Linked DNA regions of Methylomagnum ishizawai. The protein of the gene in region 1 interacts with the protein of each later gene in a pairwise test. Links are inferred from orthologs where the notes say so. Each region holds a gene or a part of one and is shown on either strand. Other genes may lie near its edges.

Region 1 (9,323 bases):
GTTCTCGTAATACCAGTGCGGTAGTTCCTGGGCGAGGCGCTCGCTGATTTGCGCCTCGGTGTAGGTGGTTTCCGTGGTCATGGCCGGGTTTCCTCTGGATTGAAGGGACGGCAGGTTCCGGTTTCCGCCAGGCCCTGTCAAGCGGGGCGTCAGGGCGCGACCACCGTGATCCGGCTGGTGGCGGGGGCGCTGTCGTAGGTGCCGTCGTTGACGATGAGCTGGACCTGGTAGGTGCCGGCTTGGTCGGCCACGAAACTGGGCGAATCGGTGTCGGCGTCGGCCAGGCTGGCTTGGCTGCCCTGGGGTTTCTGGGTGAAGGTCCAGCGGTAGTCCAGGTCCGCGCCCTCGGGATCGTAGGAAGCCGAGCCGTCCAGATAGACGGTGTCGCCGGTCGTGGCGGTTTGATCGAAGCCGGCGTCCGCCACCGGGGAAGTGTCCGCCTGGGCCGAGACCACGATATTGGCGAGGGCCGGGGCGCTATCCATGGCGCCATTGTTGACGATGAGCTGGACCTGGTAGGTGCCGGCCTGGTCGGCCACGAAGCTGGGCGAATCGGTGTCGGCGTCGGCCAGGCTGGCTTGGCTGCCCTGGGGTTTCTGGGTGAAGGTCCAGCGGTAGCCTAGGTCGGCGTCTTCGGGATCATAGGAATTGGTGCCATCCAGGTACACGGTATCGCCGATGCCGGCGGTTTGGTCGCCCCCGGCATCGGCCACGGGCGGCGGGCTGGCGACGGTCAAGGTCAGGGTGGTGGGGTCGCTGGCGGCGTTGCCGTCGGTGACCAGCAGCCGGATTTGGTAGCTGCCGGGCTGGTCTGGGGTCAGGCTGGGCTGGGCGCTGGCCGGGTCGCTGAGGCTGGCCGTGCTGCCGGTGGGCGCGGCGGCAATCGACCAGGCATAGCGCAAGGCCAAGCCCCTGGGATCGGTGGAGCCGGAACCGTCCAGGGTGACGGTATCGCCGAGGGCGGGGCTTTGGTCGGGACCGGGGACCGCCGTGGGCCGTTTGCTGCCGGGGTAGCCGTATAGCTTGCGCTGGAATTTGAAATGGGCGTCGTCCGCGTTGGCGAAGCTGAGGACGTTGTCCTTGATCCGCTGGTGCGGGGCCAGGCCATGATCCGGCAGGGCGATGGACAAATAGGACTTGCCGCCCGTTGTGGTGCCGCTGGCGTTGGCCAGGCTGATTCCGGCCGGTTCGATGGGGCCGACCACTAGGTTGAACGCGCCGTGGAAGGTTTTTTTGGCGCTGCGGTTATGGAGGGTGATCGGGGCGTCGTAGGTATCGGTGTCGGCGTTGTAGGTGGGAACCCCGACGCTGAGGCCGATCTGTGCGCCCAACGGAGTGCCCAGGGCGGGTTTCCGGGCCGTTTGGGCCCAGCCTGGGGTGGGCCACCAGCCCAGGCTCGCGCAGAGCCCGATGAGGGCGGGCAGGGAATGGAAACGGTGGCGTTGCGGGAGCATGGGTTTCCTCCTGGGAAGTGGAATCGAACTCGTGGGCCGGGAGGCCCGCGCCAAAAAAAGCCGGTCCAAGCTGGGGGAAGCCTGGACCGGCAAGCATGAACAAACGACACATCCAATGGGTGTGCGGATCGATGGAAGCAGGAAGCGTGCCGTCCATCCTGGAATAAAAAACCCAATGGAATCAGCGGTTCGCTGCCGCAGGGGGAGGTGCGGGCGCGGCGGGGTGGTGGAATTGCACAAGCGCCGCCGGGGGCTTGGAACCCACGGGAGCGGGGGCCGCCCGCCCGGTTTAAGCGGCGGGGGGCCGGTAGAGTCCCAGGGTCTGGATCGAGCGCAGCACCGCGTCGGGCAGCAAGTAACGGGCGCTCAGTCCTTGGGCGAGGGCGGCGCGGATGCGGGTCGCCGAAATCTCCAACTGCGAGACCTCGATGAAATGGATTTTGCCGCAAGCCCTGGTCCGTAGCGCCCCTGGGTCGGATGCAAGGCGGCGATCCAACCAGGTCCGCAGTTCGGCGGGGAAATCGGGGGCGGCACCGGGCCGCCGCAGCACCGCGATATGGGCGAGGCCGGGCAAATCCCGCCAGCGGTGCCAGCGGTGCAGTTGGAGAAAAGCGTCCAGCCCGGCGATCAGGCACAAGGGTTCGGTGTCGCCGATTTCGGCCCGGATCGATTCCAGGGTATCGACCATGTACGAGGGACCGGGCCGTTCCAGTTCGCGGGTATCGATGCGGAAGCCGGGTTCGGCGTCGGCGAGCGCGGCTTCCAGCAGGGCGAGGCGCTGCGCCGGGGTCGCGCCCGGCGTGGCCCGGTGCGGCGGGATTTGGCAGGGCACCAGGCGGAGCTGGTCCAAGCCCAGGATTTCCTTGGCCTCCAGTGCGGTGCGGAGGTGGCCGTAATGGATGGGGTCGAAAGTGCCGCCGTAGATGCCGATCATGGGGGAGTTTGCATGGGCCGGGAGGTGTGGAGGGCTGCGCCGGGGTGGCACGTTTCCGCATGGGCCTTGTTAATCTATAGTTTCATGTCTAATTCATTCGCGATGATTAATAGGGGCGGGAATTCCATGAAACTCATCCATATGGGCTGTATCGCCACGCTGCTGGGATTGTCGGGGCCGCCGCCATGTGCGATAGCCGACGAATCCCCGGAGGATTGGCGGGTCAAAGGCTCCGATCCCCAGGAAATGATCAGCCGACTCGAACTTCGCTACGAATACCTGGACCTGCCCGCCGGGGAGTATCTGAACCAGTTGTATTTCCATGGCGATTACGCGCCCAACGACAACATGGCGTTCGGGCTGCAACTGCCGGTGGCCTTCGGTGGCGACGCAACCACCAAGACTCAAGCCGGTATCGGCGACATAGCCGTGGGCGGGCGGGGCAAGCTCACCTTCGGCGAATCCATGGCCTGGATCAACGGTGTGGACCTGTGGTTCGACACCGCCAGCCATGAGGTGTTGGGGGCCGGGTGGAACCAGATCGTTCCCAGCACGGTCCTGACCTATTGGCCCAATCGGCGGCTGCTGGTATGGACCATGTATAAATACACCGGCTCCTTCGGCGATGGCCGGGACAAACCGCCGATCAGCGAATCCCTGTTCCAGTGGGGCGGGCTGTATAACTTTCCCGGCGGCTATTGGCTGCTGTTGACCCCCGGCGTCGCGCTCAACCACGAGCAAGGCGACCAGGCCAGCCTGTTCCTGGAGGGCGAGGTCGGCAAGGTGGTTGCGCCGGGGGTGGAATTCTGGATGCGGGGCGGCGACCATCTGTTCGGCATCGGACGCGACGAGCGGATGGGCTGGAAGGCCGAGACCGGTATCCGCTACCTGTTCCATTGAGCGCGGTTCAGGCCCGGACGTGGCCGTCGCCCAGCACCACGAATTTCAGCGTGGTCAGTCCTTCCAGGCCCACCGGCCCGCGGGCGTGCAGCTTGTCGGTGGAAATGCCGATCTCCGCGCCCAGGCCGTACTCGAAACCGTCGGCGAAACGGGTCGAGGCGTTCACCATCACCGAACTCGAATCCACTTCCCGCAGGAAGCGGCGGGCGCGGCCATAGTCCTCGGTGACGATGGCTTCGGTGTGCTTGGAGCTATGGCGGGCGATATGGTCCATGGCTTGGTCCAGGTCCGCCACCACCCGGATCGAGAGGATGGGCGCGAGGTATTCGGTATCCCAATCCTCCTCGGTCGCGGGAACGCAGTGTTCCACCAGTTCGCGGGTGCGCGGACAGCCGCGCAGTTCCACGCCTTTCCCGCGCAGTTGCGCCGCCAGTGCCGGCAGCAGCGTGGGCGCGACGCCTTCGGCGATGAGCAAGGTTTCCAGGGCGTTGCAGACGCCGTAGCGCTGGGTTTTGGCGTTCAGCGTGATGCGGATGGCCTTGTCGGGGTCGCAGCGGTCGTCGATGTAGACGTGGCAGATGCCGTCCAGGTGTTTGAGGATCGGGATGCGGGATTCTTCCATGATGCGCTGGATCAAGCCCTTGCCGCCACGCGGCACGATCACGTCGATGGCGTGTTCCAGCCGCAGCATCGCGCCCACGGCGGCGCGGTCGGTGGTTTCGATCAATTGCACGGCGTCGGCGGGAAGCCCGGCGGTTTCCAGCCCTTGGCGGATGCAGGCGGCGATAGCCTTGTTGGAATGGATGGCCTCGGAGCCGCCCCGGAGGATGCAGGCGTTGCCGGACTTGAGGCAGAGCGCGGCGGCGTCGGCGGTGACGTTGGGGCGCGATTCGTAGATGATGCCGATGACGCCCAAGGGCACCCGCATCTTGCCGACCTGGATGCCGGAAGGCCGATAGGTCAGCCCGGTGATTTCGCCCACCGGGTCGGGCAGGGCGGCGATTTCGCGGAGGCCGTCGGCCATGGTCTTCACGCGCTTCGCGTTGATGTCGAGGCGGTCGAGCATGGCGCTGTCGAGGCCGCTCTGGCGGCCCGCTTCCAGGTCTTTTTGGTTCTCGGCGATGAGGAAGGCGGCTTCGGCTTCCAAGGTGGCGGCGATGGCGAGCAAGGCTTGGTTCTTGGCGGCGGTCTCGGCCCGGCTGATCTGGCGGGCGGCGGCGCGGGCGTTGTGGCCGATGGTTTCGAGATAGGTTTGGATGGATTCGGTCATGGCTGGAGGGTGGGATTATTGCTCAATGGATTCAAGGGTATACGGATGTCGTTGTGCTGGAAATCCGGGGCAGTTTGATTCGCCGCGCTTGACGAGGCGTCATAGGTTTTCCTCTGGAACGGACCATCCATTGGTTTCCAAAGTCGCGATACGAAGCCCGATGACTGCCCGCGATGAATATGTGCCCCATGGAATTAACTCCTATGCCGGATTATGAATGGAGCCGATCCAAAACCGCTTTCCCAGGCGGTGCCGCCACACACAAACACACCGCCAACAACGCATCCCAAGCCTCCCCCACGCCCGCGCCCTTGATGACCCGATCCGCCTCTGCGGCCAGCAACAGGGCGCGATGCACCGTGCCCCGGTCCAGTCGCCGCAGGGCCAGCCCCAGGGTTTCCTTGCGGTTGTCCCAGACCTTGAGCTTGGCGTAGGCCGAGTCTTGGGAGGTCCCGCCCGCGATTTCCCGCAGCAGGGCCGCGACCAGCCGGATATCCCGGCCCAGCGCCCACAGCGCCACGGCGGGGGCCACGCCTTCGGCCTTGAGTCCCATCAGCACCCGGTAGGCTTTCCCGGCCTGTCCGCGCAGGACTTCCTCGGCCAGGTCGAACACATCGTAGCGGGCGCTGTTCGCCACCGCCTGGACGATCTGCTCGTCGCTCAGCTTGCCCCGGCCATGCAGGATATGCAGCTTCTCGATTTCCTGGGCGGCGGCGAGCAGGTTGCCCTCGGTGCGGGCGGCGATGAGGCGCAGGCCCGATTGGTCGGTCAACAGCCCCCGCGTGCTGAGGCGGCGGTCGATCCAGCGCAGGAGTTTCTCGCCTTCCAAGGGCCAGACCGGCAGCACCGCGCCGATTTTGTCGATGGCCTGGTACCACTTGGCCTTCTGGTCGGCGGTGGCCAGCTTGGCGGTGCTGATGACCAGGATGGCGTCTTCCGGTGGGCGCTCGGCGTAATGCAACAGGGCGGCGGTGGCGTTCTTGTCCGGTTTGGCGGGGATGCGGAGGTCGAGCAAGCGCCGCTCGCCGAACAGCGAGAAGGCGTCGGTGGCTTCCCGCAGCAAGGCCCAATCGAAACCGGCGTCGGCGTAGAACAATTCCCGGCTGGGATAGCCCTGGGCCTTGGCGGCGTGGCGCAGGGCGTCGGCGGCCTCGGTCAGTTGCAGGGGTTCGTCGCCGCTCAGGAGGTAGATCGGCAGCAGCTTGCGCTTGAGGTGTTCCTCCAACTGCTCGGGATAGAGTTTCACGTCGGGTTCGCCGTTTTGCGCTGCTGCCGGAGGGTGTAGGACACCTGCCGCAGCAGGGTCCGGGCGGCCTCCTTCTGCATTTCCTGGCGGTACATGTCTTCTTCGTAGCCTTGGCCCAGCGGCGTGGTCTGGTCGTTGAAGTAGTCGCGGCGGATTTCGAGTTCCTGTTGCGGGATCAGGATTTCACCCTTGGGGCTGCGGACATCGTAGACGACCCGGTAGGTCAGGTCGAAGGTGTTGGCGCGGCCTTGCTGGCTCAGGGTGATGGGGCGGCGGGTGTGGGCGGCCGAGGTGATGTGGACGACCGCGCTGGCGAGTCCCGGCGTCGGGGCCAACACGCCGCCGAGGTTGTTCAGCGTCTGGTTGAAGTCGCCATAGAACGGGTTCTTGTTGGTGATGCCGGAGAGGTAGAGCGTGTTTTCGAGCTTGGTGCCCGGCATTTCGCCGCGCAGGTGCCAGCCGCAAGCGGCCAGCGCCAGGGCGGCGGAGAGCGGAGCGGCGAGGCGGAGCCGTCGGGCCATGGGCTTATACCACGATGTTGACCAGTTTCTTGGGCACCACCACGACCTTCTTGGGCGGCTTGCCCTCGATGAAGCGCTGGACGTTGGCATCGGCCAGGGCGGCGGCTTGGATGGCCTCGTTCGGGGCGTCCACCGCCACGGTGATCTTACCGCGCAGCTTGCCGTTGACCTGGACCACGTATTCGAGGCTGTCCTGGACCAGGGCGGAATCATCCCATTGCGGCCAGGGCGCGGTGGCGATGGTGTCAGCATGGCCGAGTTCGGCCCACAGATGCTCGGCGATATGCGGCACGATGGGCGAGAGCATCAGCGCGACCAGTTCCAGGGCTTCCTGGCGCAGGGCGCGGCCTTGGGCGCTGGCGTCCTCGAACTTGGATAGCGCGTTCAGGAGTTCCATATTGGCCGCGATGGCGGTGTTGAAAGTGAAACGCCGCCCCATGTCGTCGGTGACTTTGCGCAGGGTTTCGTGGACTTGGCGGCGCAGGGTTTTTTGGCCTTCGTCCAGCGTGGTTTGGTCCAAAGCCGGGACCGGGCCTTCGTTGACATGCAGGGCGACCTGCCGCCACAAACGCCGCAGGAAGCGGTATGCACCCTCGACACCCGAATCCGACCATTCCAGCGATTGTTCGGGCGGAGCGGCGAACATGGTAAAGAGGCGCACGGTGTCCGCGCCGTAGCGGCTGACCAGATGCTCGGGATCGACGCCGTTGTTCTTGGACTTCGACATCTTCTCGGTGCCGCCGACCAGTACGGGCGCGCCATCGGCTTTCAGCGTGGCCCCGGTGATGCGGCCCTTCTCGTCGGTGCTGACATCGACCTCGGTGGGGCCGACATAGGCTTTCTTGCCGTGGTCCTCGCGATAGAAGGTCGGGGCTACCACCATGCCTTGGGTCAACAGGTTGGCGAACGGTTCGCCGCACTGCACCAGCCCGGCATCGCGCAGCAGCTTGTGGTAGAAGCGCGAGTACAGAAGATGCAGGATGGCGTGCTCGATGCCGCCGATGTATTGGTCCACCGGCAGCCAGTAATTGGCCCGCTCGTCGAGCATGGCCTCGCCGTTGTCGGCGCAGGCGTAGCGGGCGAAATACCAGGAGGATTCCATGAAGGTGTCGAAGGTGTCGGTTTCGCGCCGGGCCGGTTTGCCGCACTTGGGGCAATCGACGTGGACGAAGGATTCCAACCGGGCCAGGGGCGAGCCGATGCCGGTGATCTCCACGCCCTTGGGCAATTCCACCGGCAGTTGGTCGTCCGGGACCGGCACCGTGCCGCAGTCGTCGCAATAGATGACCGGCACCGGGCAGCCCCAATAGCGCTGGCGGGAAACGCCCCAGTCGCGCAGGCGGAAGTTCACTTGCTTTTCGCCCAAGCCTTTGGCCTTGAGGTCGGCGGCGATGGCGTCCACGGCGGCGTTGTAGGCGAGGCCATCGTAGGGGCCGGAGTTGACACAAACAGCCACGGATTTATCGCCGTACCAATCTTGCCAAGCCTCGACGTTGAATTCCGCGCAGCCGTCCTTGTGGCCGATGACCTGCCGGATCGGCAGGCCGTACTTATGGGCGAAATGGAAATCGCGCTCGTCGTGGGCCGGGACCGCCATCACCGCGCCTTCGCCGTAGCCCATCAGGACGTAGTTACCAACCCAGACCGGCACTTGCTCGCCCGTGATGGGATGGGTGACGGCAATGCCGGTCGCCATGCCTTTCTTTTCCATGGTCGCCATGTCGGCCTCGGCGGTGCCGCTCTGGGCGCATTCCTGGATGAAGGCGGCGAGTTCGGGATTGCTTTGCGCGGCATGGGTCGCCAGCGGATGTTCCGGGGCCACGGCGCAGAAGGTCACGCCCATGATCGTGTCGGCGCGGGTGGTGTAGACCCACAGCTTTTCTTCTTTGCCGTCCAGGGTGTAGGGGAAGGCGAAGCGCACGCCGTAGCTCTTGCCGATCCAATTGGCCTGCATGGTGCGGACTTGCTCCGGCCAGCCGGTCATGCCGTCCAGTTCGGTCAACAACTCGTCGGCGTAGGCGGTGATCTTCATGAACCACTGCGAGATTTCCTTGCGTACCACCGGCGTGTCGCAGCGCCAGCAGCAGCCTTCGATGACCTGCTCGTTGGCCAGCACGGTGGCGTCGTGCGGGCACCAGTTGACCGGCGAGGTTTTCTTATAGACCAAGCCCTTTTCCAGCAGGCGCAGGAAGAACCATTGCTCCCAGCGGTAATACTCCGGCTTGCAGGTGGCGACCTCGCGGTCCCAGTCGTAGCCGAAGCCCAAGCGTTTGAGCTGGTCTTTCATGTAGGCGATGTTGTCCAAGGTCCAATCGCCCGGCGGCACGCCTTTCGCCATAGCGGCGTTCTCGGCGGGCAGGCCGAAGGCGTCCCAGCCCATCGGTTGCAGCACGTTCTTACCGCGCATCCGTTGGTAGCGGGACATCACGTCGCCGATGGTGTAGTTCCTGACGTGGCCCATGTGCAGCCGCCCGCTGGGATAGGGGAACATCGACAGGCAGTAGTATTTTTCTTTGCTCGGGTCTTCCACGGCGCGGAACACGCCTTGCGCTTCCCAACGGCGTTGGGTGGCTTCTTCGATCTCGGAGGGCTGGTAGGTGTCGTCCATACGTCGGGATTCGGTCGGGGGATGTAAACCGGGAAGCATACTAGAGGCTAGGCGGCGGGGGCAATTCGGTGGAGCCGCGTGGTTTCATACCGCGCCGCTGCCGGGAACGGCACGATCCACCGGGTCTATGATGGAGGTTGTCCTGTCGGCACATTGCCTGGGTTTCCCTGAACGGAGAGCGCACCATGTTCCAAACCCTCCTATCCTGGTTCTTCCGCGGGGATTTCCTGCCCCATGGCAATTGCTTGATCTGGAGCCGGGGCTTGATCGAACTGCATGTGATTTCCGACGCCCTGACCGGCTTGGCCTATTACTCGATCCCGTTCGGGCTGGCCTTCTTCGTGCGGCGGCGCACCGATCTGGTCTACCGTTGGATGTTCATCCTGTTCG
Region 2 (9,515 bases), 3.7 Mb from region 1 along the record:
TCCGCACCGGCAGGGTCCGCAATTCCTCCAGGAAATCCTCCTGCACCACCTGCATCACCTCGCGCTTCTCCGGGTCGCGCACCGAGGTGATGAACAAGGCACCGTCGTCGTTGACATAGACCTCGACCTCGAAGCCCCGATGATAGGCCGAGAGCGCCATGCCATACGGCCCGCAGCCGCCGTGCCCCGAAGTCATGAACACCGTGGTGGCCTCGCGCCAGATGCGCAGTTCCAGCTTGCGGCTCAGTTCCAACTCGGGCTGCAAGGCTTTCATGCCCATCATCAGCGAAGCCGGGCCGCAGGTGAAATCCAGGGTCTGCTGGTAATACGGCACGCGGGCCAGTTCCGGGTTGAGGTGCGGGGCCAGGGTTTTCTCGAAGCGCAGGGCCGAGGCGTGGTCCTCGTAATAATCCGGCACGATTTCCAGATAGCGGTAGCCCAGTTTCTCGAACAGCTTGAGGGAAGGCGGGTTGTCGCGCCGCACTTCCAGGCGGAGGGCGATGCACTCGCGTTCCAAGGCCAGGGCTTCGCAGCGCTGCACCAAGGCGGCCCCGATGCCGCGCCGCAACCAAGCCGGATCGACGGCGTAGGAATACAAGCGGGCCAGTGAGGTGCCGGTGTGAAACAAGGTCGTGGCATAACCGCACACCGCGCCCCCCTGCTCGTAGACCAAGGTGGCGGCATTGGCCTTGGTCAGCAGGTAGCGGAAATTGCGCCGGGAAATGCGGTCGGTCTCGAAGCTGGTGTTCTCGATGCGGACCAGGGTTTCCAGGTCTTCCAGGCGGGCGGGGCGGATCATTCGGCACCGCGCTCCCGCTCCCCGGCCAGCCATTCCACCCGCCAGCGGCCTTGCCCGCCGGCCGCGAGCCGCTCCCACAACCAGGGCAAAGCGGCCCGCAATTGCTCCTCCAACTGCCAGGGTGGATTGATGACGATCATGCCGCTGCCGCTGAGGCGGAACGGCTCGTCCGGCAATACCGAGAATTCCGCCAGCAGCACCTTGGGAATCTCCAGCTTTTTGAAGCGGCGCAGGAAATCGTCCGCCGTGGCGCGGTCTTGGATCGGATACCACAGAGCGTAGATGCCGGTGGCCCAGCGCTTGTAGCCTTCGCGCACCGCCTGCAACAAGCGCTTGCGCTCGTCCTTGAGTTCGTAGGCCGGGTCGATATGGACCAAGCCGCGGCGTTCGGGCGGCGGCAACAGGGCTTTCAAGCCTTGGTAGCCGTCCAGATGCTCGACCCGCACTTGGCGGTCGCCCGCGAATTCGGCTGCCAGGAGGTGGGCCTCGTTGGGATGGAGTTCGCACAGGGCCATGCGGTCCGGGTCGCGCAGCCAGGGCCGGACGATGCGCGGCGAACCCGGATACCAGCGCAATTCCCGGCCCGGATTGGTGGCGCGGACGGCGTCGAGGTATTCGCGGATGCCGGCGGGCGGACTGGGCTCGTCCCATAGCCGCGAGATGCCGCTTTCGTGTTCGCGGTTTTTGCGGGCCATTTCCGAATGGAGGTTATAACGGCCCGCCCCGGCATGGGTGTCGAGGTAGAAAAACGGCTTGTCCTTGTGGAGCAAGGCCCGCACCAGGAAGCTCAAGGTGAGGTGCTTGAAAACATCGGCGTGGTTGCCGGCATGGAAGGCGTGGCGATAGCTGAGCATGGCGCGGATGTCGGTGACGGCGGAAACACGCTTTCGACGCGATTCCTGTGGTAAAAAACGCGGCATTATAACGCCGGGGCGGACGATCCGCCGTCCGGCCCCGATTCCGCTTGGACCGCGCCCATATCCATGAATCCCTTCCTATACAAAGCCCATCCCCTGCTCCACCGGCTGATTTCCCTGTTGCTCGACCCCACCAGCGCCACCCCGGCGGACGCGCTGGCCTTGGCCGCCCTGATGCTCGGTCTCAACCTGCTGTGGGTGCCGGCCTTGCTATGGGCGGCGCTGAAAACCGATAGGCTCCGGCTGTCCTTGCCGCTGGCCTATGGTCTGGCCTTACCCGCCAGCCTGTTGTATACGCCCATGCTGTTGACCGTGGTCAGCGATGTGGCCGCCCATGGTTTCAGGTTCCAGGAACGCTTCCTGCTGGTGTTCGCGTTGTTCGTGGTGTCGCAGACCCTGGCGGGGCTGTATGCCTTCGCCCTGCGCCACCGGCCCAGCGGCTATCCTGCCGGACTCATGACGGGCGAAACCATCGCGCTGTTCATGCTGTTGTATTCGCTGGTGATGGCGGCGGGCTTGCTGGGACTGGATACGGTGTTCGGGATTTTCCGGGGGCTGTAGCGGAGCCCGCCCGATCATGCGGACCGATGGATTGGCGGCGGTGCGGGTTGCTGTTCCACCCGCTCCAGCGCCGGGTCGAGGCAGGCCCAGCCAGGGGCGCTCGCGGCCCATATATTCATGCCGGGACGGAGCGACGACGGGTCGTCCAGGTTGCCGATACGCACCATCCGAAACTGGGGCCGGGCGGAGGATTGCGCGAAGAGCTGCGTGCCGCAAGCCGGGCAAAACTGGCGCGTGACCACATTGCCGCTATCGGCCTGCTTGATATATTCCGACAGCGGCCCCGCGACCACCAGCGCCTCGGCGGGCACCATGGCGTTCACGCTGCCATTCGCGGCAAGGTGCTGGCAATCGCGGCACCAGCAAACCCGGACCGCCAGCGGTTCGCCCACCAGCGTGAAAGTGACGGCACCGCATAAGCAGCGCCCGGTTCTTTCGATCATTCAAAACCTCCTTTCGGTTAAATCAGACATCCAGCGACCCAACCCGGATGGAAAGCGGTGGAATCTTGGGCATTGGGGTTTTCCAGCGGCCTATCCTCCCCTAACCCAAGGGCTTTATCTTAACCCATCACAAAGCATGCTTTAAAAAAGCGAAGCCAACCCCTATAAAACCCAAGGTCGTAATCACAAAGCTGGCCGCCGTATAAATCTTCCAGTGGGTTTTATTCCAAAAATCCGGGTCAAACGCGGCGATGACAAAAACCGTGGGGTTGGCAAAACCGCCAATCGCCACACACCAGCATGCGAACACGGGCAAATCGATGCCAGCGCCATAAAAGGCCAAATTAAACAACGCCATCAGGGCATAATCGACATGCGCCCTAATCATGGTCTTATAATCGACCAAGAATTTTTTATCTATGCCCTCTATTGGAAACCACCGGGCAAACGTCATCAGCCACGCCGACACGATCAATGCGGTCATACAAAGAACCGCACCCACTAATAAAACCGCCATCAACCCGCCTTTTTAATTAATCAAAGTTTATCCAAGCCCGCAAGCGATATTACCGCCGCTCTTCCAACACCCGCGCCGGACTATTGAACGCCAAGCCCTGGTTATAACTGCTGCTCACCATCAAGGCTTCGACCACCGGCGCGGACACCGGCTTATCGCTTTCCCATTCCACCAGGAAACTGGCGCTGATGCCACCGCTGCGGTCGGATTCCTTGACGATGGCCTCGGTGGACGCCATCGGCCTGAGGGTTTCGCCCTGCCTGAGGTAGGCACGCACCAAGCTCCCGGTAGCGCTGTAGTAATCGATGCGCTTCAAGCGGATGGCATGGCCGCGGTCGGTATTGCGCAGGCTCAAGGTGGCGGTCAGGTTCAAATCCACGCCCTTGTCGCCATAGGGCACCTCGGAATACACCGGCACATACAGCAATTGTCCCCGCACCATGGCCGGAGCCTCGGCCCCCGCCGCCAGCGGCGCGGCCAATACCACCCCGGCCACGACGGGCCGGAACCACCTAGGAATCTTCATCGCGACCTCCAAAACCGGGACAACCCACACCATCACGGCACCAAACCGCCGATTTGCCGGAAGCGCTCGCGCACGCCGGGCAGATGGCGGCGGCTGACTTCCAACAACTCCGCCACGCCGACCAAACGCATCCCCATGCCGCCCTCGGGCAGTTTGTGCAAACCCTCGACCCGGTCCACCGCCACCAGGGCGTTGCGGTGGATGCGGATGAAGCTCTCGCCGAACTCCCGTTCCAAGGACACCAGCGAATCATCCAGCAGCGCCTCGCCCTCGTCGAAGCGCACCGTGGTGTATTTGTTGTCGGCCCGGAAATAGGCCACCGCCGCCAAGGGCACCAAGCGCAATTCGCCATGGCGGTAGACGCACAAATGCCTGCGGGCGGGCCGGCATTCAGGCGGCAGGGCTTCGGCCAGCTTGCTCCAGGCTTCGCCGGTGAAGCGCTTGGCCTTGGACAGGGCGGCTTCCAAGCGCTGCTTGCGCACCGGCTTCAACAAATAATCGATGGCGCTCAGTTCGAAGGCGTCCACCGCGTAATCGTCGTGGGCGGTAGCGAACACCACGGCGGGCGGCTCGGCCAGCTTGGAGATTTCCCGCGCCGTGGCGATGCCGTCGAGCCGGGGCATCAGGATATCCAGGAACACCAGGTCGGGCGCGGCCTTGGCGATCAAGCGCAGCGCCTCGCCGCCCTCGCCGGCCTCGCCGACGATTTCGGTGGCGGGGTCGATCTCCGCGAGCAGTCCGCGCAGCCGGTCGCGGGCCGAGGGTTCGTCGTCAACGAGGAGGATTTTCATGTCCCGCACCTTGGTAGGGAATGACGATGCGCACTTGATACCGGCCATCGGCCTGGCTGGTATACAAACGGGCGCGGTTGGGGAAACAGCTTTCCAGACGGGCCTGTAGGTTCTCCAGGGCCACGCCGTTGCCGGGCCGGGAGCGGCGGACCACCTCTTCCGGCAAGCTGTTGAGGATGCTCAGCACCAAGCTGCCACGGGCCAGACGGCCCTGGATTTCGATTTTGCCGCCGTTCAAGGCGGGTTCGATGCCGTAGCGGATGGCGTTCTCGACCAAGGGTTGCAGGCTCAGGGGCGGCAGCAAGGCGTCGCCCGGCGCCTGCCGCATATCCCAGGCAACCTTGAGCCGCGGTCCCAGCCGGTATTGTTCTATCCCTAGATACTGGCGGGTCAGGGCGATTTCCTCCGACAGCGGCACCAGCTTGCCGGTTTTCTTGAGGATGGCCCGGAACACCTCGGCCAAATCCAACAGCAATTCCTCGGCGGTGGCCGGTTCCTTGCGGATCAGGCTGGCGATGGTATTGAGGCTGTTGAACAAAAAATGCGGCTGGACCCGCGCTTGCAGGGCATCGAGCCGGGCGATGGATTCGGCCCGGATTTGCGAGCGCCAGCGCGATTGCACATATTGGTGGCGCAACCAAGCCAGGGTGACCAGGGCGCTGATGGCGAGGATGCGCCCATAGAACGCCCAGGGTTCCAGCCCGGTGCCTTCGGGATAGCCGATCCGCGCCAGCCCGGCCTGGGCCGCGCCGCCGACCGCCAGCGTCACCAGCAATACCGTGGCGAAAGCCGCGGCCCCCGCCCGGAACGCCCGCCACGCCTCCAACCAGCGCCGCATCGCACACAACAAAGCCGCGCTCAGCCAAGCGATCCAGGCGATGAACAAACCGCGCAGCCCCACCTCGGTGAGGAAATCGTAGCGCGGCGAAAAATCGGCCAGGGCCAGCACGAAGGCCAGCAACAAACTGCCCAGGATCAGCATGAAGGCCGTGGTCAGGGAGCAGAAATCGGGCAGGAACGCTTCGGGGGTTTTCATCTCCGCCGCCTTGGGCCTCGGGGTGGACACAGACAGCGGGAGGCTCCAACAAATATGGGTCGGTTGTCAATCGATATGAACGGTCCCAGGCCGGGGCGCGGCCTCAACCAGGGGTGCGCAGACGCCACGCGGTTTCGTTCAGGGCGGTCAAGCCCCGCGCCCGGAGTGCCGGACTATCGGCCAGGGCGTCGAGGACTTCGAGCGCGGCTAGGGCGCGGCGCGGACCGTACAGACGTTCGACCTGGGCCGCCGGGGTGGAAAACGGCGGCCCCTGCATTTCCCCGGCGGGATAGTCCAAGGCGATCAGCAGGATGGGCGCGGCGGCGACCAGGGCCAGTAGATGCTCGGCGTAGGCGGGCTGGCGCTCGGGCGGCAGGGCGATCAGCGAGGCGCGGTCGTACACCGCGCCGATGGCGGGCAGGTCGGCGGGGGTGAGCGCGAACAAATCGCCCTGGTACAAAGTGATGCCCCCGGCCTCGAACACCCGCAGCGGGCCGCGCTCGGCGACGCGGGGTTCCAGGCCGTTCTCGGCGAAGAACTGCCCGACCGCCAGGGCGCTGAGTTCCACCCCCACCACGGGATGGCCCAAGCGCCGCAGATACACGAGGTCCAGGCTCTTGCCACACAGGGGCACGAACACGGCACACCCCGCCGGGGCGTCCAGGGCGGACCAATGGCGTTCCAACAAGGGGTTGACGCCGTCGAGATGGAAGCCGATTTCCTGGTTTTGCCAGCGGTCTAGCCAGAATTGTGGGTCCATGGGGTTGATCTCCAAAGTTCGGGGGACGGACGGGGCGTATCGGCAGCAAGTTTCAGCTTACTGTGCCGGGCAATAATACAAAACCCCCGTGGGAACTGTTTCATATTCAAAACTTCCAAAACCAGTGCCGCGCTTCGATCCGAGGAATATCAAAAGCCAAATACGCTTAAACCGCTAATATATACATAAAACCGACCCTTTGGTTATAAGCTCGCGGCGACCGACCCAGGCCGATGGCCGTTCCGCCGCGCAGGTCCACCCGCTTCCCATGCCAATAGCCCGCCCGCCATGCCACTCCCACCCCCAACCTTGGATACCCGCCGCCCGACCCTGGGCATCGCCCTGGTCATCGCGCTGGCCTTCGCTGTCTTCGCCCTGCTGAGCCACACCTGGGTTTCCCGGCTCGGCCAGGACTGGTACGACTATCACCACAACGCCCTGCGCGCCGCCCGGCAGTTGGAGAAAATCCGCACCGCCTGGGACTACGGCGGCTTCGTCCACCATTTCAAGGATTGGGTCCTCCACCGCGACCCCGGCGATTACGACCGGGCCGGGGCCGCCCTGCAAGCGCTCTACGCCGCCATCGACGGCTACGAGCGGCTCAAGCCCGATGCGGAGGAACACGCCGACCTGGACCAACTCCGCATCGGCGTGGACCAGTACGCCGCCCGCCACCGCCGCTCGGGCCTGCCGGAAAACCGCGGCCTCCCGCCGTCCGAACTCGTCCAGCGGGTGGGCGTGCCGGACCGGGACCCGCTCGGTGCGGCCATCGCCCGGCTCCAAACCCATATGGACGAACAAGCCGCCCGCCAGGATGCCAAGCTGGCCCACAGCCTGGACCGCCTGGGCACCTTGATCGCGGCGGGACTCGGCTTCCTGCCCGCCTTCCTCCTGGGGGGCGTCTCGCTGGCGCGGTCCCAGCAACGCTCGGCACAATTGGCCGAGAACCTACGGCATTCCGCCCAGCGCCTCGCCGAGAGCGAGCGCACCTTCCGCCACCTGGCCCAATTCTCCCCGGTCGGTATTTTCCGTTGCGATGCCGGAGGCGATTGCGTCTATGTCAACGAGCGGCTGGCACAGATGACGGGCCGGGCCGGGGACGCCCCGCCCGTGGGGCCGGATTGGCTGGGCGACCCCCACCCCGAGGACCGCGGGCGGGTGCGGTCGGCTTGGGACGGGGCGGTGGCGACGAGGACCGAATTCCGCGAGGAATACCGCTTGCTCCGGGCCGGTGGCGGTATCGCCTGGATCATCGCCGAGGCCCGCCCCGAGCGCGACGACGACGACGCGGTGGTCGGCTATATCGGCACCTGCACCGAAATCACCGAATCCCGCCACCTGCAAATCTGGCACGAGCATTTCTTCGCCCTGTCACCCGACCTCCTTTGCATCGCCAACCTGGACGGCTATTTCCGCGAACTCAGCGCCTCCTGGCACAGCACCCTGGGCTGGACGGCGGAGGAACTCCGCGCCCGGCCCTGGCTGGATTTCGTCCATCCTGACGACCGCTCGGCCTCCGAGAACGCCCGGCTGCGCCTGCTGGAAGGGCGACGGGTACACACCTTCGAGAACCGCTACCAAACCCACGAAGGCGGCTACCGCTGGCTCAGTTGGCATGCGCTGCCCTTGCCCGAGGAAGGCGTCTGCTACGCCGTGGCCCGCGATATCACCGAGCAAAAACGGGCAGAGGATGATATCCGCCGCCTCAACGAGAACCTGGAACGGCGGGTGGCGAAACGCACCGCCGAATTGGCGGCGGTCAACGCCGCCCTGCGCGTCAGCGAAGCCCGCTTGCAGGCCATCCTCGACAACACCCGCACCGTGGTCTTCCTCAAGGATTTGCACGGTCGCTACCTGCTCGCCAACCGGCGCTACCTGAAACTGTTCCAACTGGCCCCGGACCAAGTGCTGGGCAAAACCGACCAAGATTTGTTCCCCACGGCCACCGCCGCCCACGTCCAGGCCAACGACCTGGCGGTGGTGCGGAACGGGATGCCGATGGAATTCGAGGAAACCGTGCCCACCCCGGACGGCGTGCCGCATATCTACATCAGCATCAAATTCCCCTTGCGCGACGAGCAAGGCCAAATCTACGCCGTGGGCGGCCTCGCCACCGATATCACCGAGCGCAAGATGGCCGAGGCGGCGCTCAAGGCCAGTGAGGTACGGCTGCGGCTATTCCTCGAACACGCGCCCGCTTCCATCGCCATGTTCGACCGCAAGATGCGCTATCTGGCGACCAGCCGCCGCTGGATGACCGACTACAGCCTGGGCGACCGCGATATCACCGGACGCTCCCACTACGAGGTCTTCCCCGAAATCCCCGAGCGCTGGAAGGCCATACACCGCCGCGGCCTGGCGGGCGAGGTGCTGCGTTCCGAGGAGGACCGCTTCGAGCGCTGGAACGGGGAGGTGCTGTGGCTGCGCTGGGAAATCCAGCCCTGGTACGACGGCGGCGATACCCCGGCGGGACTCGTGATTTCCAGCGAGGATATCAGCGGGTACAAACGCGCCGAGCGCGACCTGCGCCTGAGCGAAGAACGGCTGAAACTCGGCATGGAAGTGGCGGGCGTGGCGCTGGCCGAGATCGACTACGTCACCGGCCTGTGTCATCTCTCCGCCGAGGCCGCGCACCTGTTCGGCCTGGGCCTGGAGCCCGCCGTCCTGTCGCGCGCGGCGCTACACACGGTGTTCCATCCCGACGACCAGGCCGAGTTGATGGACCATATCGCGGCCTGCCTCGATCCCGGCGGGCCGGGCTGGTTCGCCATGGAACACCGGGTGGTCTGGCCCGATGGCTCGGTGCGCTGGCTCAGGGTGCGCAAGCAGGTGTTCTTCGCGGACGAGGGCGCGGCCCGCAAGCCGGTCCGGGCCATGTTGGCGGCGCTGGACGTGACGGTGGAGAAAGCCGCCACCGCCGCCGTGGCCGCGAGCGAGGCTTTTGTGCGCGGCGTGCTGGACTCCCTGCCGCAACAGGTGGTGGTGCTGGACGAAACCGGCGAGATCCGCGCCGTCAACGAGCCTTGGCGCGATTTCGCCAATACCCACGGTGCCTCGGAAAGCGCCGTGTCGATGGGCACGAACTACCTCGACGTGTGCCGCCGCGCCGCCACCGGGGGCGACCCCTACGCCCAGGAAGCCCTGGACGCCCTGCAAGACCTGCTG
Region 3 (9,298 bases), 3.3 Mb from region 1 along the record:
TGGCAAATCGCCGCTTCCTATGTGCTGACCGGCGAGGACAACACCTTCCAGGGCATCAAACCGCGCCATCCGTTCAACCCTTTCGAGGGCCAATGGGGCGCTTGGCAATTGGCGGCACGGTGGAGCGAACTCGATATCGACAAGGACACCTTCAAGAACTTCGGCACCGCCTCCAAGCCGGTGTACCTGTTCTCCGATCCCAGGAGTTCGGTGCAGCACGCGACCTCCTGGGCCGTGGGCTTCAACTGGTGGCTGAACCAGAACCTCAAGTTCATGGCCGATTACGAGCAAACCCATTTCGAGGGCGGCGCGGTCAACACCGACAAACAAGCCGTGGACCGGCCCACCGAAAAGGTCTTCTTCACCCGTTTCCAATTCACCTATTAAAAGCTCCGACCCACCGCACAGGCACCCCACCATGAAAACCATCGCCCAGGCGCTGCAAGCGCTGTTGTTCGCCTCCACCCTGGCCCTGGCCCAGCAGGCCGCCGCCGGGGAATTGACCCTGCTCAACGTGTCCTACGATCCGACCCGCGAATTCTACGAGGACTACAACGCGGCCTTCGCCAAGTATTGGAAAGGCAAGCAGCACGAGGACGTGTCCATCAACCAATCCCACGGCGGCTCCGGCAAGCAGGCCCGCGCCGTGATCGACGGCCTCGACGCCGACGTGGTCACCCTGGCCCTGGCCTACGACGTGGACCAGCTCTACCAGAAGGCCAAACTGATCCCGGAACATTGGCAATCGCGTTTACCCAATAACAGCGCCCCCTATACCTCGACCATGGTGTTCTTGGTGCGGGCGGGCAACCCCCTGGGGATCAAGGATTGGCCCGATCTCGCCAAACCCGGCGTGGCCGTGGTCACGCCCAATCCCAAGACTTCCGGCGGCGCCCGTTGGAACTATCTGGCGGCCTGGGGCTATGGCGTGAAAAAACTGGGCGGGGAACCGGCGGCCAAAGATTTGATCACCAAGATTTATAAGAATACCGCCGTCCTCGACAGCGGCGCCCGTGGTGCGACCGTGACCTTCGCCGAGCGCGAAATCGGCGATGTGCTGATTACCTGGGAGAACGAGGCGTTCCTAGCGCTCAAGGAATACGGCAAGGACAAATACCAGATCGTCACACCCTCGCTCAGCATCCTAGCCGAGCCGCCCGTGACCGTGGTGGACAAGGTGGCCGCGAAGAAGGGCACGGCGGAAGTCGCCAAAGCCTATCTGGAATACCTCTACAGCCAGGAGGGCCAGGAACTCGCCGCCAAGCATTTCTACCGTCCGCGCGATCCGGCCATCCTCGCCCAGCACGCCAGCGTGTTCCCCAAGGTCGAATTGTTCACCCTCGCCGAGGTGTTCGGCGACTGGAATAAGGCCCAGGCCACCCATTTCGCCGATGGCGGGGTATTCGACCAAATCTACGGCCATTGAGGATTCGGATGGCGGCCTTGCTCATCGTGCCCGGCCTCGGCGGCAGCGGTCCCGAACATTGGCAGACGTGGTGGCAAGCCCAAGTCCCGGACGCCGTGCGCGTCGAGCAGGCCGATTGGCACGCGCCCGACCTGGAGCGCTGGTCGCGGCGGGTCGGCGCGGCCTTGGAACAAACCGGGGAACCGGCGTGGTTGGTGGCCCATAGCTTCGGCTGCCTGGCGGCGGTCCACGCCGCGCTGGCCCGGCCCGGACGGGTGGCGGGCGCTTTCCTGGTCGCGCCCGCCGACCCGGCGCGGTTCGGCCTGGACACCGCCCTGCCCGCGACGGCTCTGCCCTTTCCCGCCCTGGTGGTCGCCAGCGCGGACGACCCCTGGATGAGCCTCCCCCGCGCTCAGGAATGGGCCGGGCGCTGGGGCTGTGCCTGCCGCAGCCTGGGCCGAGCCGGGCATATCAATGTCGAGGCGGGCTACGGTCCCTGGCCCGAGGGACTCGGGTTGTTTGCCTCCTTGCAAGCAACGGATACGCACCAGCATCGTCCGGCGCAACAGCGGATCGCCCAAATCTGAGCCGGGCCAGGGCGGCACGGCGGATTGGATACCGCCCAATCGGCCCGGTTTTCCAGTCTTGCCGACCCACGCCAGGTCCGGCCATCGATTCGCACGGAACTTGCATATTGTAAAATTCCGCACCCGCGCGGCGGCGACCACCGCCCATCGCGAGGACACCTACCCGTAACCGACCCGACATCAAGCCGTCAGCCGGCCACTGTTAGGGTAATCCGCCGGGCCCAAAGGATCGCCCCACCCCCCCTGCATTCCCGGCTTGGATCGACCCTTGTTCACTTGGAACTCCGGAGGATATTCCCATGCTCGCCACGATTCTTAGCGAACTGAACCACCGCTCGGAAGCCATCCTGGTTTCCAGCGTACTGTCGAACGACGGGCTGGCCCTGGCCAGCGTCGCTTCCAGCGCGTCTTCCCCCGCCATCGACGAGGACAACCTGGGCGCGATGAGTTCGGCCCTCATGGCCCTGGGCCACAAAACCGCGGCGGAACTGGTGGGCGACGGACTCGGCCAAGTCCTGGTCGCGGGCAAGGCCGGTTCCGTGCTGATGACCCAGGCCGGTCCCGAAGCCATCCTGACCGTGGTCTGCAAACCGGAAGCCGAGTCGGGCGCCATCCTCGGCCATATGCAGCGGGCGGCCAACGATATCGAAGCCCTGGTTTCGGCCCGCCGCGCCTGAACCCCCGCCCAGCAAACCGGCGCATTCCCCCCAAGCGCCATTCCGGCCCCTCGATGCCGGTGATACCACCCCCCCGTTAGGCCCGCGGCGCGGGCCATTTTATTGGCCGTCCCTCCGCTATAAGCGGCATTGATATAGCCAAACAGCATCAATGTATCGCTATTTATTCTTTCATCGCATAAAAACCGCCTGCTACAGTTCGCCGCATCTACCGCCACCGCCCCCGATACCACCATGCTGAAGCAACGCGGCGTCCTGCCCGGTTTTTCCATCACCCTGGGATTCACGGTGCTATACCTGAGCCTCATCGTGCTGATTCCCCTGTCCGCCACCTTCCTCAAGGCCGGCACGCTGGGCTGGTCCGGTTTCTGGTCGGTCATCACCGAGCCACGGGTCTTGGCCTCTTATAAGCTGACCTTCGGCGCCTCGCTGGCCGGGGCGCTCATCAACGCCGTGTTCGGGTTGTTGGTGGCCTGGGTGCTGGTGCGCTACGACTTTTTCGGCAAGAAGCTCATCGACGCCCTGGTGGACCTGCCCTTCGCCCTGCCCACCGCCGTGGCCGGTATTTCGCTGGCGACGCTGTATTCCAACAAGGGCTGGATCGGGAGCCTGACCCAACCCCTGGGCCTCAAGATCGCCTACACCCCGCTGGGCGTGGTCCTCGCCCTGACCTTCATCGGCCTGCCCTTCGTGGTGCGCACGGTGCAGCCGATCCTGGAGGATTTCGAGGCCGAATTGGAAGAAGCCGCCGCCAGCCTGGGCGCGAGCCGCTGGCAGACCTTCCGGCTGGTGATCTTCCCGGCCCTGCTGCCGGCCCTGCTGACCGGCTTCGCCCTGGCCTTCGCCCGGGCGGTCGGGGAATACGGCTCGGTCATCTTCATCGCGGGCAATATCCCCCTGGTGTCGGAAATCACTCCCCTGCTCATCATCACCAAGCTGGAGCAATACGACTACGCCGGGGCCACCGCGCTGGCCGTGTCCATGCTGGTGGTTTCCTTCACCCTGCTGCTCGGCATCAACGCCTTGCAGCGCTGGAGCCAACTGCGCCGCACCTGATCCGCCCGTTTCCCGAGGATTCCCCCATGTCCGCGCTCGTCCTGCCCGCTTCCGCCAACCCCGCCGCCCACCGCACCCGGGGCGAACCCGCCTGGGTCCGCTGGCTCCTGACCGCGACCGCCTTGCTGTTCCTGGTCGGCTTTTTGTTCATGCCGCTGGCCGTGGTGTTCAGCCAAGCCCTGGCCAAGGGTTGGTCCACCTATTGGCACGCGCTCGGTGACCGCAACGCCCTGGCCGCCGTCCGCCTGACCCTGATCGCCGCCTTCATCTCCGTGCCCTTGAACCTGGTGTTCGGCATCACCGCCGCCTGGTGCGTCGCCAAGTTCGAGTTCACCGGCAAAAGCCTGCTCATCACCCTGATCGACCTGCCGTTCTCGGTGTCGCCGGTGGTGTCGGGCTTGATCTATGTGCTGTTGTTCGGCTTGCAGGGTTGGATGGGGCCGTGGTTGCAGGACCACGATATCAAGCTGATTTTCGCCGTACCCGGCATCGTGCTGGCCACGATCTTCGTGACTTTCCCCTTCGTGGCCCGCGAATTGATCCCGCTGATGCAGGCGCAGGGTAGCGAGGAAGAAGAAGCCGCCATCGTGCTGGGAGCTTCGGGCTGGCAGACGTTTTGGCACGTGACCCTGCCCAATATCAAATGGGGCTTACTGTATGGGGTGATCCTTTGCAACGCCCGTGCGATGGGCGAATTCGGCGCGGTGTCGGTGGTATCGGGCCATATCCGCGGCTTGACCAACACCATCCCGCTGCATGTCGAAATCCTCTACAACGAATACAACACCGCCGCCGCCTTCGCCGTGGCCTCGCTGCTGGCGCTGCTGGCCTTGGTGACGCTGGCCGCGAAGACCTTCCTGGAATGGCATCTGCGCCACGAAATCCACCGCACCTGAACCGCTCCACACCCTCCCACGGAAAGCCACCGCCCATGAGCATCGAAATCCGCGACATCCACAAAGCCTTTGGCCGCTTCAAGGCGCTCAAGAACGTCAACCTGGAAATCGCCGGCGGCGAATTGGTCGCCCTGCTCGGTCCTTCCGGCTGCGGCAAGACCACCTTGCTGCGCATCATCGCCGGGCTGGAAACCCCGGATGCCGGTGCCATCCTGTTCCACGGCGAGGATGCCACCGACCGCCATGTGCGGGACCGGGAAGTCGGCTTCGTGTTCCAGCACTACGCGCTGTTCCGGCACATGACCGTGTTCGAGAACATCGCCTTCGGCCTTAGGGTCCGACCCAAGGAGACGCGGCCTTCCGAAGAAGAAATCCGCGCCAAGGTGCATAAGCTCCTGGACCTGGTGCAATTAGATTGGCTGGCCGAACGCTATCCGGCCCAGTTGTCGGGTGGCCAGCGCCAACGCATCGCCCTGGCCCGCGCCCTGGCGGTGGAACCCAAGGTGTTACTGCTGGACGAACCGTTCGGCGCTTTGGACGCCAAGGTCCGCAAGGAACTGCGGCGCTGGCTGCGCCGCCTGCACGACGAATTGCACGTCACCAGCGTGTTCGTGACCCACGACCAGGAGGAGGCGCTGGAAGTGGCCGACCGGGTGGTGGTGCTGAACGAGGGCCGGATCGAACAGATCGGCACGCCCGAGGCAGTCTACGACCATCCCGCCACGCCCTTCGTCTACCAATTCCTGGGTGATGTGAACCTGTTCCATGGCCGGGTCCACGACGGCCACGCCAAGATCGGCGAGGCCCAGCTCGCCTTGCCGGGCGACCCGGAACACCGGGATTCGGCGGTGTTCTACGCCCGCCCGCACGAAATCGACATCCTCCGGGACAACCCCGGCCAGAGCGCCATCCCCGCCACCGTGCTGGATATCCGGCCCCTGGGCGCGACCGTCCGCATCGAACTGGAACGCGACGACGGCCACGGCATCGTGGAGGTGGAACTCGCCAGGGACCGCTACAACCGCGAGGAATTGGGCCGGGGCAGCCGGGTTTATCTACAACCCCGCCGCCTGCGGCTGTTCGCCGACCGGGACGGGACCGTCCCCACCGACAAGGCGGCGTAAAGCTCCGTTCAAACAAAACGGCTACAATCCGCGTTCCTCAACCACACCTCGGATCATCCATGAGCGCAATCACTATTGAACACCAGCCCAGCGAAGCCCGTTTGAAGGAACTGGGCGTCGGCCACTGGCCGATCTGGGAAAAGGAAGCCTCGGAATTCCCGCTGGATTTCGACGAAACCGAAACCGCCTATGTGCTGGAAGGCGAGATTATCGTGACACCCGTGGGCGGCGAGCCGGTACGGATCGTGCCGGGCGACTTGGTGGTGTTCCCGGAAGGGCTGGAAACCGATTGGCAGGTGGTTAAGCCCTTGCGCAAGCATTACCGCCACGGCTGATCCCGGCTGGGCAATGAAAAAGGCGTCCTGGGGGACGCCTTTTTTATTTCTGGGGAGGTTGTTGGGCGGAACCGTTCTGCCCAGCCCGCACGCCCCCGGAATCAGGTCCCGAAAGCGTAGTCCGATAACGCGGTCGACGCGGTGCCCTGCAAGGTTCCAACCAGGGTAAGTTCCGTAGCACTGACCGTGGCGTCGGCGGCGGACGAGACGAACTTGAAAAGGGCGCTGTCCACCCCGTTATCGACGACGAACAATCCGGCGTAGCTCTTGGCGTAGGCGCTGGTCGCGGAACCGATCACCGCCGCCGCGCTGGTCGCCGTGATGGCTCCCACGATATTGCCGGTGACGACGACCAGTTCATTGCTGGGCGCGAACCCTCCGGGGCTAGTCGTCAACTTAGCGGCATCGATCACGCCGTCCTTGTCGCCGAGGGCCAGGCCGGTGGTGAGATCGTTGATCAGTAGCAAGTCGGTTCCCGACAGGAAATCCTTCACGATATCGATCCCGCCACTCACAGTTCCGAATTTGAACAGATCAGCACCGCCGCCCCCGGTCAAAGTATCCGCGCCCGCACCACCATCCAAGATGTTATCACCTTCATTCCCGGCCAAAATGTTGCCGAGGCTGTTGCCGGTAGCAACAAGATTTCCCGCGCCCGCCACCAACGTCAGGTTCTCGACGTTGGCGGACAGGGTATAGCCGACGTAACTGAACACCAAATCCGTACCTGCGCCGCTGGACTCCGTCACAGTATCGCCCGCGCCGTCCACGGTGTAGCTGTCGTTGCCCGCGCCCCCGGCCATGGAGTCGGCTCCGCCGCCACCGTCCAGGGCATTGTTGCCGGCATTGCCGGTCAAGGTGTTGTTGAGCGCGTTGCCGGTACCGTTGATCGATGCCGTGCCGGTCAGGGTCAGTTTCTCCAGGTCCGCTCCGAGGATGAAATCGACGGCGCTCTGGACCAAGTCGGTGCCTTCACCGGCGTTCTCGGCCACAGTATCGCCCAAGGCATCCACCACATAGGTATCGTTGCCAGCCCCACCACCCAGGGCGTCAACTCCCGCACCACCATCCAAGACGTTGTTCCCGGCATTGCCGGTAAGCGCGTTGTCCAAAGCGTTGCCAGCACCGTTGATCGCTGCCGTACCGGTCAGAATCAAGTTCTCGATATTAGCGGAAAGGGTATAGGCGACGCCGCTACGCACCGTATCCGTGCCCCCGTCAGGATTCTCGGACACCACGTCGGTGGTCGCATCCACCATGTAGGTATCATCGCCAGTACCGCCGTAGAGTTTGTCTGCGCCCGCCCCGCCATCCAGGATATCGTTCCCCGCAGCACCGGCCAGGGTGTTGGCGGTGGAATTGCCGGTAAGCGCGTTGTCCAGGTCGTTGCCAGTACCGGAGGGTGCCGTGCCGGTCAGGATCAGGTTCTCGACATCGGCGACCAGGGTGTAAACGATACCGCTGCGCACCATGTCCAAGCCTTCCCCTGGATTCTCGGACACCACGTCGGCGGTTGAATCAACCATATAGGTGTCATCGCCGATATCGCCGTACATCACGTCCCCACCTATTCCGCCGTCCAGGGTGTCGTTGCCTTCAGCCCCAGTCAGGGTATTGGCGACGGAATTGCCGGTGAGCATGTTATTCAAACTGCTGCCGATGCCGCTGAACGCCGCTGCGCCAGTCAGCGTCAGATTTTCAATATTATCCTCGTCCCATAATTGATAATCGATGGAGGACTGTACGGTGTCGATACCTTCGTCGATCTCCTCTAAGAGAGTGTCATCGGTATTGTCCACCACATAAGTATCGTTGCCCAGCCCACCCAGCAGAATGTCGGCACCCACACCGCCATTGAGGACGTTGTTGGCGGCGTTGCCTTCGATATAGTTATCCAGGGAATTGCCGGTGCCGTTGATAGTGGCCGTACCGACCAGGTACAACTCCTCCAGATTGGCCCCTAGGACCCAAGAGGCATCAGACATCACCACATCCCAGTCGCCACTGCCGGTTTCCGTGATCGTGTCGCCAACACCAACATAGTAGACATCGTCACCAGCCCCCCCAGTCAAAGTGTTGGCGGCGGCATTGCCCACGAGTTGATTGTTCAGGCTATTACCGGTGCCTTTGATCGCCGCCGTGCCGATCAAGACCAAGCGCTCTACGTTGTCGCCCAGGGTATAGGTCTGGTTGGTTTCCACGGTATCCCAACCCGAGTTGGCATATTCGACCACGCTATCGCCCGCCCCGACGACATAGGTATCATTGCCCCACCCCCCGTACAGCCAATTGGCGGCGCTGTTGCCAACCAGTCGATTGCCCAGCGCATTGCCGGTACCGCTGATGGCGGCGGTACCCGTCAGAATCAGGTTCTCGACATTGTCTCCCAGGCTATAGCCCGCCGAGCTATAAACCGTGTCCACACCCTCGCCAGGATTTTCGATGGCCTTGTCGTTGGAATCGTCCGCCCAATAAGTGTCGTCGCCCACGCCCCCGGCCATGCGGTCATTCGCGGTGCCGCCATCCAGGACATCGTTGCCGTCCCCACCATTCAATTGGTCGCTTCCACCCGCACCCGAGAGCGTGTCATTGCCTCCCAACCCGTTCATCACGTCCATGCCGGCGGTGCCCACCAAGCTATCGTTGCCCGCGCTCCCATCGATCAAATTGAACACCAAATCACCGGGCAAGACGACGCTGCCATCGCCGAACTCGATCCGTTCGATCAAGGTGCCGCCCGGAGCATAAAAATCCTCGACCGTCACTTTGGCCCCGTCCGTGTCCGCCTGGCAAATCAAGTCGTCGCCGGAACGGGTAAAGTCCACCATCGACTTGGGACGCTCGAAACGCAGGATATCAGTTTCCCCGGCCTCGGCGGCAGTACTGGCGATCCGGGTATTCGTCGGCACATAGGCGGAAACCAAGACAATGTCATTGCCAAGGCCAGGATCGATCCGGTCATGACCCCGGCTAGCGACGATGGTGTCGTTGCCCAGCCCCCCGGAAATGATGTTGTCCCCGTCGTTGCCGTAGAGAGCGTTGTCAGCATCGTTGCCCACAAGATCGGCGGCGGCGCTCCCCGAGAGGCGGCCCACCTCCAGACCCAGCCCCAATGTGAAACCGCCGTCGGACACCACCGTATCCATACCCTCGCCGACTTGCTCTACCGCCTCGTCGCCGACACCCAGGATATAAGTGTCGTCCCCGGCACCGCCGCC

What was found.
Region 2: the proteins of B9N93_RS03985 (region 1) and B9N93_RS20530 interact in binary tests that used the Escherichia coli proteins (3 or more experiments, as listed by UniProt). The link is inferred for Methylomagnum ishizawai from one-to-one orthologs.
Region 3: the proteins of B9N93_RS03985 (region 1) and B9N93_RS18910 interact in binary tests that used the Escherichia coli proteins (3 or more experiments, as listed by UniProt). The link is inferred for Methylomagnum ishizawai from one-to-one orthologs.

What each region holds. Positions count from the first base shown.
Region 1 is NZ_FXAM01000001.1:876,805-886,127, forward strand. The notes cover bases 2,428-5,219. They hold B9N93_RS03985 (glutamate-5-semialdehyde dehydrogenase), read right to left. Parts: upstream 4,559-5,219; coding sequence 3,296-4,558; downstream 2,428-3,295. Other genes in these bases: B9N93_RS03980 (hypothetical protein), read left to right, coding at 2,515-3,288; holA (DNA polymerase III subunit delta), read right to left, coding at 4,770-5,219. In the rest of the region: B9N93_RS03965 (4a-hydroxytetrahydrobiopterin dehydratase), read right to left, coding at 1-81; B9N93_RS03970 (PKD domain-containing protein), read right to left, coding at 150-1,454; nadD (nicotinate-nucleotide adenylyltransferase), read right to left, coding at 1,744-2,388; more of holA, read right to left, coding at 5,220-5,804; B9N93_RS03995 (LPS-assembly lipoprotein LptE), read right to left, coding at 5,801-6,325; leuS (leucine--tRNA ligase), read right to left, coding at 6,330-8,933; B9N93_RS04005 (two-component system sensor histidine kinase NtrB), read left to right, coding at 9,119-9,323. UniProt on the Escherichia coli protein: Catalyzes the NADPH-dependent reduction of L-glutamate 5-phosphate into L-glutamate 5-semialdehyde and phosphate. The product spontaneously undergoes cyclization to form 1-pyrroline-5-carboxylate.
Region 2 is NZ_FXAM01000001.1:4,552,323-4,561,837, forward strand. What follows is about bases 2,676-5,659. They hold B9N93_RS20530 (LytR/AlgR family response regulator transcription factor), read right to left. Parts: upstream 4,555-5,659; coding sequence 3,796-4,554; downstream 2,676-3,795. Other genes in these bases: B9N93_RS20515 (GFA family protein), read right to left, coding at 2,676-2,720; B9N93_RS20520 (hypothetical protein), read right to left, coding at 2,848-3,204; B9N93_RS20525 (DUF3124 domain-containing protein), read right to left, coding at 3,287-3,763; B9N93_RS20535 (sensor histidine kinase), read right to left, coding at 4,535-5,590. In the rest of the region: B9N93_RS20500 (GNAT family N-acetyltransferase/peptidase C39 family protein), read right to left, coding at 1-799; B9N93_RS20505 (23S rRNA (adenine(2030)-N(6))-methyltransferase RlmJ), read right to left, coding at 796-1,653; B9N93_RS20510 (hypothetical protein), read left to right, coding at 1,783-2,277; more of B9N93_RS20515, read right to left, coding at 2,292-2,675; B9N93_RS20540 (thiopurine S-methyltransferase), read right to left, coding at 5,694-6,350; B9N93_RS20545 (PAS domain-containing hybrid sensor histidine kinase/response regulator), read left to right, coding at 6,639-9,515. UniProt on the Escherichia coli protein: Member of the two-component regulatory system BtsS/BtsR, which is part of a nutrient-sensing regulatory network composed of BtsS/BtsR, the low-affinity pyruvate signaling system YpdA/YpdB and their respective target proteins, BtsT and YhjX.
Region 3 is NZ_FXAM01000001.1:4,196,797-4,206,094, forward strand. Bases 3,934-6,700 are described here. They hold B9N93_RS18910 (sulfate/molybdate ABC transporter ATP-binding protein), read left to right. Parts: upstream 3,934-4,656; coding sequence 4,657-5,745; downstream 5,746-6,700. Other genes in these bases: cysW (sulfate ABC transporter permease subunit CysW), read left to right, coding at 3,934-4,621; B9N93_RS18915 (cupin domain-containing protein), read left to right, coding at 5,805-6,080; B9N93_RS26470 (calcium-binding protein), read right to left, coding at 6,182-6,700. In the rest of the region: B9N93_RS18880 (porin), read left to right, coding at 1-387; B9N93_RS18885 (sulfate ABC transporter substrate-binding protein), read left to right, coding at 419-1,426; B9N93_RS18890 (RBBP9/YdeN family alpha/beta hydrolase), read left to right, coding at 1,435-1,992; B9N93_RS18895 (roadblock/LC7 domain-containing protein), read left to right, coding at 2,292-2,669; sulfate ABC transporter permease subunit CysT, read left to right, coding at 2,907-3,725; more of cysW, read left to right, coding at 3,752-3,933; more of B9N93_RS26470, read right to left, coding at 6,701-9,298. UniProt on the Escherichia coli protein: Part of the ABC transporter complex CysAWTP involved in sulfate/thiosulfate import. Responsible for energy coupling to the transport system.